Regions from separate parts of the Leifsonia sp. NPDC014704 genome, predicted to be linked through region 3. Evidence: predicted binding sites of a transcription regulator. Region 3 holds the regulator's gene; each other region holds the start of a gene.

Region 1 (3,272 bases), 360 kb from region 3:
CGGCGACCGCATCCTGCTGCAACGCCGTGCGGGCACCGGCTACCGGGATGGCGAGCTGTCCCTCCCCGCCGGGCACATCGAGCCGGGGGAGTCGGCCACGGCGGCGCTGCTCCGAGAGGCGCGGGAGGAGGTGGGCCTCGCGCTCGGTTCCGACCAGGTGCGGCTCGCCCTGGTACAGCATGGGCGCGCGGACGGTGACACCTACATCGACTTCTTCTTCGCCGCCGCGCTCCCCGAGGGGGCTGTTCCCGTGATCGGGGAGCCCGAGAAGGCTTCCGAGCTGGTCTGGGCGCCGCTGGCCGACCTCCCGGGCGATGTCATCCCGGTGATCCGCCACGGCATCGAGGCGCTCGGCCGCGGTGATGCGTACACCGAATACGGCTGGTGAACGGCGTGGTCCCTCCTGCGCCTAACGCCCCTGGGGTTCGGTGACGAAGTCGATCAGCTGCTCGACCCGGCCGAGCAGCTCGGGCTCGAGATCGGTGTAGGAGCGGACCTGGCCGAGGATGCGCTTCCAGGCGCGTGCGATGTCGGCCTGCGTCTCGTGGGGGAGGCCGAGGGCGGCGCAGATGCCGTGCTTCCATGAGATCGAGCGGGGGATGCTCGGCCACGCCTCGAGGCCGACTCGTTGTGGCTTCACCGCCTGCCAGATGTCGATGTAGGGGTGGCCGACGACGAGGACGTGTGCGCCGTACGGCCCGCGCGCCACCTGCTCGGCGATCCTGCTCTCCTTCGAGCCGGGGACGAGGTGGTCGACGAGGACGCCGATGCGTCGGCCGCGGTCGGGCTGGAACTCTCGCACGATCGCGTCGAGGTCGTCGACGCCTTCGAGGTATTCGACGACGACGCCTTCGACCCGCAGGTCGTCGCCCCAGACTCGCTCGACCAGTTCGGCGTCGTGGCGACCCTCCACGAAGATGCGGCTGGCGAGGGCGACACGTGCCTTCTGGTCGCCGACGGCGAATGACCCGGACGCGGTCCGCGTGGGGCCGGCCGCCGCCCGGGACGGGACGACCAGGCGGATCGGTTCTCCGTCGATCAGGAACGAGCCCGTCAGCGGGAAGACGCGCTTCTTGCCGAAGTAGTCCTCGAGTTCGACCGTCTGAGCCTCGAGTCGCGTGATGGCCCCGCAAAAACCGGACGCAGCGTCCTCCACAACGAGGTCTTTCACGGCTTCGACGGTGGGGACGGGCTTCTTGCCGGCGCTTCTCCAGTCGCCGGCGAGCACATCGGTTCCGTAGCGGTCGTCCATCACCCGATGGAGGCTATGCGACGGGATGCGCCGTGCGGGTGAGCCACGCTGCGCTCAGTCGAAAACGCGGACCAGTCGCCACGATCGGGCGACCGCGTCGTGCTGCACGTCGAACACGTGCGCCTCGCCCTCTTCGCTCGTCCCTTGGAATCGCCAGCCGCCGATGGAGCGCGGAATGGTCCCGATGGCGTAGCGGTGTTCACCGAAAGGTCGCCACCAGGCGCACACCTCCGCCCAGACGGTGGGGGTGTCCGAGACGCGGTAGCGGGTCGCCCGCCAGACGAGTCGGGTGGGCACGCCTTCGTCAGTCGTCCAGACGGCAACGGCTTCATTGATCTCCGTCATTCTCCTCACCCACATTCGAATACATGTTCGAAAGTGAGTGTAACCTGCACCCGCTGACATCGCACCCCGACGTCGCATTCCTGCGAGGACCGCCCCGGCCGCACTGCGCTGTCAGGCGGCCCTGCGTCGTTTCAGCTTGTACCAGGCACCCAGAGCGGCCGCGAGGGCAAGTACTGCGCTCCCGGTGATGGTCAGAGAGTCGGCGCCGAGTCCTCCCGTGAAGGGGATGGCGGGAACAGGGATCTGCTCGTTCACGATGTCGTCCAGCTCGACCGTCGCGGACGTGGCCGAGACGGTCACGAGGATGGGGGTCGTGTTGAGCAGGAAGCCGGTAGGGGCGCGCGTCTCCACGAGCTCGTACGAGCCAGGTCCCAGGTCGGTGACCCGGAAGAGGCCTCCGAGGGGTTCCGTGTCCGCGTTGGCGCATTGGTTGGCCGAGGACGCCACGCAGTCGGCGACGACAATGGACGGGCCGGCAGGCTTCCCCGAAGCGTCTAGGGGCGTCAGGGTCCATTCGGCACCGGCAAGCGTGTTCCTGGATGCGCCGGCGTCGACTTTGTGCCACTGGACGGTGCTCACGAGAACGCCCACGATGGCCGTGCACGTTGTATCCGAGCTGTCCGGAGGGCAATTGTTCCCGCGCGAGGGTGACGTCACCGAGTTGACCAGGCGATGGTCGCCCGAGGCCGGGTTCTTCACGGTCGCCGTATAGGTGATCGTCGCCTGATCGCCCGCAGCAAGGGCACCCTTCCAAGACAACAGGGGTGCGGTGTAGGACACAGCGCCGGATGACGCCTTCGCGTCGTTCCCGTAGGTCGCCTCTTGGAGGACATCGCTGAGATCGTCGGAAGCCTGCGCATCTGCGTATGCCTGCGAGCCCGTGTTGGTGATGGTGATCTGATAGTCCACGCGTTCGCCTGGACGCGCGGTCTGCACAGAAGATGTCTTCGCTATTGCCAAAGAGCATTGGTCGTCCTCGGCCTTGACGAAGAAGACGGCGGATCCTGTCGTGTGTCCAGCTGGCGCGTCGCTTTCCGATTTTGAGGTGGTCACGGCGCGTGCGGAGTTCTTTACCGGGGAGGGCGCGCCGGCGTCGCACGCCACCGGTGGCGCCGTCGTCGTGAAGCACATCTGCGGCGGCTCACCGCTCCAGGCGAGCGAGATCTGCCCGCTTCGTACCCCGGCCGGGTCTCTGACGCCATTGAGGGTGACGGTTGCTGTGATCGACTGGACGGACGACGGGATGGCCTGGAGGTCGACCGTCTGCCCAGCGGGGATGTCCCGTGCGTCATACCCGGGGATCGGTGCGCCGTTCTGGTCTCGCAGCGAGACGGTGCTGCCCGTATACGCCGTCGTGACCAAGCCGGGGAACGACAGAGTGCTCCATCGGAACTGCGGCGATTCCGTGCCGCAGTAGTACGTGCGCGGCGAGACCGTGACGCTCTGCGGCGACGGTTGGAGGCAGGCCCCGCCAGAGAATCGGTCGAAGAAGGTGATCTGGCCGGCGTCGCCGCTGGCGACCAGGCAGTCCGGGGCGACGTCTCCAGCGGCGCGGACCGTGTAGTTCGTCTTGTTGACCGGGCTGGTGAAGCCCGCACACGCCGGCACCGTTCCCGAGCCCGAGTACGCGGCGAAGTCACGGCAGGTGACCTGGTTGCCGGTCGAGATGTAGACG
Region 2 (3,272 bases), 300 kb from region 3:
CCGGTGACGGTTCGGTGCTTTCCCGGCACCTTGCGGGCGCCGTTGAGCTTGTTGGCCATCACCCGGTACAGGATGTCGTTGACGAGCGACGACTTGCCCGAACCGGAGACTCCGGTCACCGCCACGAACGTGCCGAGAGGGAAGTCGACCGTGACCTTCTTCAGGTTGTTGGCCTCCGCATCCACGACGCGGATCATCCGCTTCTTGTCGACCTTGCGGCGCTTGGACGGGATGGCGATCTCACGACGCCCCGCCAGGTAGTCGCCGGTCAGCGACTCGGTGTTGGCGAGCAGGTCGTCGTACGAACCGGAGTGGACGACGTGACCGCCGTTGACTCCCGCGCCGGGGCCGATGTCGACGATCCAGTCGGCGGTGCGGATGGTGTCCTCGTCGTGCTCGACCACGATCAGCGTGTTGCCGAGGTCGCGCAGGGCGACGAGCGTGTCGATGAGCCGGCGGTTGTCGCGCTGGTGCAGACCGATGCTCGGCTCGTCGAGCACGTAGAGCACACCGGTCAGGCCGGAGCCGATCTGGGTCGCCAGGCGGATGCGCTGCGCCTCGCCGCCGGACAGCGTGCCGGCCGCGCGGGCCAGGTCGAGGTAGCTGAGGCCGACCTGGATGAGGAAGTCGAGCCGGACCTTGATCTCGCGCAGCACCTGCGCACCGATCTTCTGCTCGCGCTCCGTCAGGTGCAGCTTCTCCATGAAGTTGCGGGCGTCGCTCAGGCTGAGCAGCGACGCATCGGCGATGCTCTTGCCGTGCACGAGCACCGCGAGCACCTCGGGCTTCAGCCGCTTGCCGCCGCAGACCGGGCACGGGACCTCGCGCAGGTACTCGGCCCAGCGGGCGCGCTGCGTGTCGGTCTCGGCCTGCAGGTACTGCCGCTCGATGTAGGGCACCACGCCCTCGAAGCCGGAGGTGTACGACATCTCGCGGCCGTAGCGGTTCTTCCACCGCACCTTGACCTCGAAGTTGTCGCCGTGCAGCACCGCGTCGCGCACGTTCTCCGGCAGCTTCTTCCACGGCGTCTTGAGCGAGAACTTGAGGTCGCGGGCGAGGCCGTCGAGCAGCTTCTCGTAGTAGTTGAAGAGTCCCTTGCCCTGGGTGGTCCACGGCACGATGACGCCTTCGGCGATGCTGAGCTCGTCGTCGCCGAGCAGGAGCTCGTCATCCACCGACATGCGGGTGCCGAGGCCGGAGCACTCGGGGCAGGCACCGAACGGGGCGTTGAACGAGAAGGTGCGCGGCTCGATCTCGGTCAGCTGGATCGGGTGGCCGTTGGGGCACGACAGCTTCTCGCTGAAGTTCTGCCACGCGGCGGGCCCTTCGCGGTCGACGTAGTTGACCTGCACCAGGCCGTCGGTCAGGCGCAGCGCCGTCTCCAGGGAGTCGGTCAGCCGGCCGAGGATGTCCGGGCCGGCGACGAGGCGGTCGACGACGACCGAGATGTCGTGCTTGTACTGCTTCTTCAGCGTCGGCGGCTCGGAGAGCTGGATCTGCTCGCCGTCGACGAGTGCGCGCGAGTAACCGCTCGCCGCGAGCTCCTTGAAGAGGTCGACGAACTCGCCCTTCTTCTGCGAGACCACCGGGCTGACGACCATGTAGCGGGTGCCGGGCTCGAGCTCCATGAGCTGGTCGGCGATCTGCTGGACGGTCTGGCGCTGGATGCGCTCACCGCAGATCGGACAGTGCGGAACGCCGATACGCGCCCACAGCAGACGCATGTAGTCGTAGATCTCGGTGATGGTGCCCACCGTGGACCGCGGGTTGCGGTTGGTCGACTTCTGGTCGATCGACACCGCGGGGCTGAGGCCCTCGATGAAGTCGACGTCCGGCCGGTCCACCTGGCCCAGGAACTGCCGCGCGTACGCGGACAGCGACTCGACGTAGCGGCGCTGCCCCTCCGCGAAGATCGTGTCGAACGCGAGCGACGACTTGCCGGATCCGGACAGGCCCGTGAAGACCACCATCGAGTCGCGTGGGATCTCGAGGTCGACGTTGTGCAGGTTGTGAACGCGTGCTCCGCGCACACTGAGGTGCGACCCCGTCACCCTGCTGATGTTGCCGGATTCCCCGACCCGATCGCTGTTCACTCGCCCGCTGCTCACTCGCTCTATTCTCCGCCATCCGTACTGGGAAATCGGGGCTGTTCGCCCACCGCGCACCCGTTCGCCAGGTCGAACGTGTGTTCGATTCTACCCTGGACGGCACGGTGATCCCGTGCAGCCGCGAGTCTAGGCGCGACCACCGACATTCCAACCCTCGGCGAGTGGATGCGAAGGCTGGAGTGGATGCGGACGCCGGGCCGAGCGCTCAGCGCGGCGCTCGGCGGAGCAGGGCGGGGAGCAGCAGGCCGACCAGCGCGGCGAGGGCGAGTCCGGAGACGGCGGCGAGCACGGGGACGCTCGGCCCGATGCCTCCGCCGCCCCGGAGCAGCAGCAGGGCGACGGCGGCGAGCTGCACCGGCACCTGGATGATCGCGAACCGACGAAGAGAAGGGAGCAGCACCGCGGGCTGCAGGCGTGCGGCGGCGGGCAGGGCCAGCATCCATCCGGCCAGCAGGTGGAGGGCGTGCGCACCGGCGATCAGGCCGAGCAGGCGCGGAGTGAGCGTGCCGGGCTCGACCAGGGAGGACAGCAGCAGCACCCCGATGAGCACCCACGCGGTCAGCCAGCGCGGCCGCCACACCGAGACGCCGATCAGGAGGGCTGCGATGCCCGTCCACGGACCCTCGGGCACGCCGACCAGCACGAGCAACAGCGCGATCGCGGCGAAGAGCGCGCGGACAGACCAGGCAGGAACGGTCCGTACGCCGAGCACCGGCGCCGGCGTCGACGACCCGGATGGTGTCCCGACCGGCGTCCCGGCACCGAGTGCGGGCCCGTTCGCCGGCCGCGCGTCGTCGCGGCTCACCGTCGGGCCCGTCCGGACGCCAGCACACGCAGCGCCGCCTCGCGCAGTGCAGCATCCTGCCAGACGAGCAGCTCTACGCCGCCCGCCTGCAGCTGCTCGAGGCGGAGGGAGCGCTCGAGCTCGATGGTGCGCAGGGCCAGGCGGTCACGGGCGGGCAGCTCTCGCGCATCCCGGGCCGGCAGTACGTCGACCGCGATCACCCTGTGGCCGGCGGCGCGCCAGGTGAGTGCGAGCGTCACGGCCTGATCGTCGAGGAAGGTCGACAGGACGAACACGATCGAGCCAGGGGCGAGCCGCGGAGAACGGACCCGCGTGAACGGCGCCCCGTTCGCGGCGGTCGCCTCGATCGCCCGCAGCAC
Region 3 (3,272 bases):
CGGTGAAGGGGATGCTGACCGGCCCGGTGACCATCCTCGCCTGGTCGTTCGTGCGGGACGACCAGTCACTCGGCGAGACCGCGCGTCAGGTCGCGCTCGCCCTGCGCGACGAGATCGCCGACCTGGAGGAGGCGGGTATCCGCGTCGTCCAGGTGGACGAGCCCGCGCTGCGCGAGCTGCTTCCGTTGAAGAAGGCAGCGCAGGGAGAGTACCTGGACTGGTCGGTCGGGTCGTTCCGCCTGGCGACCTCCGGCGTCGCCAACGGCACGCAGATCCACACCCACCTCTGCTACTCGGAGTTCGGCGTCGTCATCGACGCGATCCGGAACCTCGACGCGGACGTGACCAGCATCGAGGCGGCCCGCAGCCGCATGGAGGTCGTTCATGACATCCAGCGCTCCGGATTCGAGCACGGCATCGGGCCGGGCGTCTACGACATCCACTCGCCGCGCGTGCCGTCGGTCGCCGAGGTGACCGAGCTGCTGGAGACGGCACTCGAGGCGATCCCGGGCCGACAGCTCTGGGTGAACCCGGACTGCGGCCTCAAGACGCGCGGGTACGACGAGACCGTGGCGTCGCTGCGGAACATCATCGAGGCGACGCGCGGAGTGCGCGAGCGGGCGGCCGTGAACGCCTGACGCGTTCATTGGTGCATTGTGCGACCCCGGTACGCTCACGGCGTACCGGGGTCGTCGTGTTCCGGGGGAGCGTGCGTGTGAGGATGGGCGCATGGTGCGCATCCCGGACGAGGAGTTCGAGCGGATGGTCGGCGACATCTTCGATGCGCTGCCGGACGACATGGTGGGGCCGCTGGAGAACGTCGCCATCCTCATCGAGGACCAGCCGGACGGCGCCCGGCCGCGGCTGTTCGGGCTGTACAGCGGACGGCCACTGACCCGGCGCTCGGTGTACGGGTTCGGCGAGCTGCCGGACCGGATCACGCTGTTCCGCAACAATCTGGAGGCGTCGGCCGTGTCGGAGGACGACCTGCGGGCGCGGGTCCGGCTCACCCTGGTGCACGAGATCGGGCACTACTTCGGGCTTTCCGACGACCGGCTGAGGGAACTCGGCTGGGCCTAGCCCTTTCGCCGAAGTGCACCTTGCTGCGCACCTGGCCGGCGTGTCGAGGCCGACAACGTGCACTTCGGCGGCGGTTCAGACCGCGCGGAGGACCGCGACGACCTTGCCGAGCACCTGCGAGTAGTCGCCGAGGATGGGCTCGAAGTTCGAGTTGCGCGGCAGCAGCCAGGTGTGGCCGTCTCGCTGGCGGAAGACCTTGACCGTCGCCTCCTCGTCGAGCATCGCGGCGACGATGTCGCCGTTCTCTGCGGTGTTCTGGGCGCGGACGACGACCCAGTCGCCGTCGCAGATCGCCGCGTCGATCATCGACTCGCCGACGACCTTCAGCATGAACAGCTCGCCGTTGCCGACCAGCTGGCGGGGGAGCGGGAAGACCTCGTCCACCTGCTGCTCCGCCGTGATCGGGATTCCGGCCGCGATGCGGCCGACGAGGGGAACCATCGCGGCGTCGCCAACCGGCGTCTGGTTCTCGTAATCCGGCGCGGACTGCGACGACGACGGCAGGTCGATCAGGATCTCGAGGGCGCGCGGACGGTTCGGGTCGCGCCGGAGGTAGCCGCTCAGCTCAAGCTGGTTCAGCTGATGCGTGACGGACGACAGAGAGGAGAGGCCGACGGCGTCACCGATCTCGCGCATGCTCGGCGGATAGCCGCGCTGGCTCACCGACCGCTGGATCACATCGAGGATCGCCAGCTGCTTGTCGCTCAGGTTCTTGCGGCGACGGGTGCCTCCGCGTGCCTGGTTCTCATTCGACACGGGCGTCCTCTCCTGGCGTCGGCGGCCCTGCGGGGATGCTCCCTGCAGGAATGTCGGTGGTTCCTGATCTGATGTCCTCAGACAGTCGAAACTGTATCCGCGTCGGGAAGGGAAGACAAACATGTGTTCGAGTGTGTCGCGAACTTCGTCCACGAATTCCCGCTCTGAGGGCATCTTGCGGATTCGGACATTCGAAGATACATTCGGAACACAGCTTCGCACCCGCGAGTCTGAGGAGGTCACGGCCATGAGCGCAGTATTGATGAGTGAGTCGGTTCCCACCCTTCGTGCGGTCCCGCCGCTGCCGAAGGGAGCACGGGTCCGCCTGCGTCTCACGCGGCGCGGTCGCGCGGTCCTCTCCGCCCTCGTCGCGCTCCCGCTGGTGATCGGCGCTCTGGTCTTCGCCCTGAACGGCGGCGGCGCCGTCGCCACGGGCGAGCAGACCCACGTCAGCTTCCAATACGTCACCGTGGAGTCGGGCGACTCCCTCTGGTCCGTCGCGGAGCGCGTCGCGCCGAACGCCGACCCCCGCGACGTGATCGCCGACATCGTCTCCCTCAACGGCCTCGACTCGGCCGTCGTCTCGCCTGGCCAGCAGCTCGCGGTCCCGGCGAAGTACGCGCACTAGGCGCCGTCGGCGTCTCCCGGTCATCGACGGAGGCGATCCGCGGCTCGGCAGCCGGGATCGCCTCCGTTTCCCGTTCCCCGGCTTTCATTCCGTCGGAAGGTCCTCCGTTTCCGTCGCCCGGAGGCCGGTGGCGAAAGGGAGGGGATCCGCCGGCGGAGGCCGGATTCGGCCCTGAACGGAGGTGGATGCGGTCGCAGCACCACCGGATCTCCTCCCTTCGTGCGGGCGAGCGATCCCGGGGCTTGGTGGGGGCTGCTCGTCGGGCATCGCCGCGTCGCCGGGCGTCATCCGGCGGAAGGGCAGTGACAGCGCTGGCTACGATTGAGGGGTGACTTCTCTTTCTGAGCTGCCCATCCGGGACGACCTGCGCGGTCGGTCTCCGTACGGCGCTCCGCAGCGTCCGGTGCCCGTCGCGCTCAACGTGAACGAGAACACACATCCCGTTCCGGACGATGTGGCCTCCGACATCGTGGCCCGCGTCGCCGCCGCAGTCGGTGGAGTGAACCGCTATCCCGACCGCGAGTTCACCGAGCTTCGTGCGGCGTTCGCCCGCTACCTCGGCCACGGTCTCGCGCCGGAGAACATCTGGGCGGCGAACGGGTCCAACGAGGTGCTCCAGCACATCCTGCAGGCCTTCGGCGGCCCGGGCAGGACGCTGCTCGGCTACACGCCCACCTACTCGATGTACCCCCTGCTCGCCTCGGGCACCGGGACCGCCTACGTCGCCGCCGCCCGCGACGCCGATTACGAGCTGACCCCGGAGACGGCCGTCGCCGAGCTCCGGCGGCACAACCCGGATATCGTCATC

Evidence for each region. Region 3 encodes LexA, which represses DNA repair genes until DNA is damaged. Its sites were predicted from a motif close to TCGAACANNTGTTCGA; they were not measured.
Region 1: the regulator LexA is predicted to act here: its motif matches at 1,613-1,628, upstream of ACF1AJ_RS03625 (DUF6504 family protein).
Region 2: the regulator LexA is predicted to act here: its motif matches at 2,178-2,193, upstream of uvrA (excinuclease ABC subunit UvrA).

The regions. Positions count from the first base shown of each region.
Region 1 is NZ_JBIBYW010000001.1:738,647-741,918, forward strand. It holds gene ACF1AJ_RS03615 (NUDIX domain-containing protein) at 1-388, shown strand, start outside; gene ACF1AJ_RS03620 (DUF3097 domain-containing protein) at 410-1,252, opposite strand; gene ACF1AJ_RS03625 (DUF6504 family protein) at 1,307-1,597, opposite strand; gene ACF1AJ_RS03630 (SpaA isopeptide-forming pilin-related protein) at 1,709-3,272, opposite strand, start outside.
Region 2 is NZ_JBIBYW010000001.1:682,027-685,298, reverse strand. It holds gene uvrA (excinuclease ABC subunit UvrA) at 1-2,093, opposite strand, end outside; gene ACF1AJ_RS03355 (hypothetical protein) at 2,314-2,913, opposite strand; gene ACF1AJ_RS03350 (DUF58 domain-containing protein) at 2,910-3,272, opposite strand, start outside.
Region 3 is NZ_JBIBYW010000001.1:378,536-381,807, forward strand. It holds gene metE (5-methyltetrahydropteroyltriglutamate--homocysteine S-methyltransferase) at 1-638, shown strand, start outside; gene ACF1AJ_RS01885 (metallopeptidase family protein) at 730-1,080, shown strand; gene lexA (transcriptional repressor LexA) at 1,156-1,836, opposite strand; gene ACF1AJ_RS01895 (LysM peptidoglycan-binding domain-containing protein) at 2,099-2,464, shown strand; gene ACF1AJ_RS01900 (histidinol-phosphate transaminase) at 2,793-3,272, shown strand, end outside.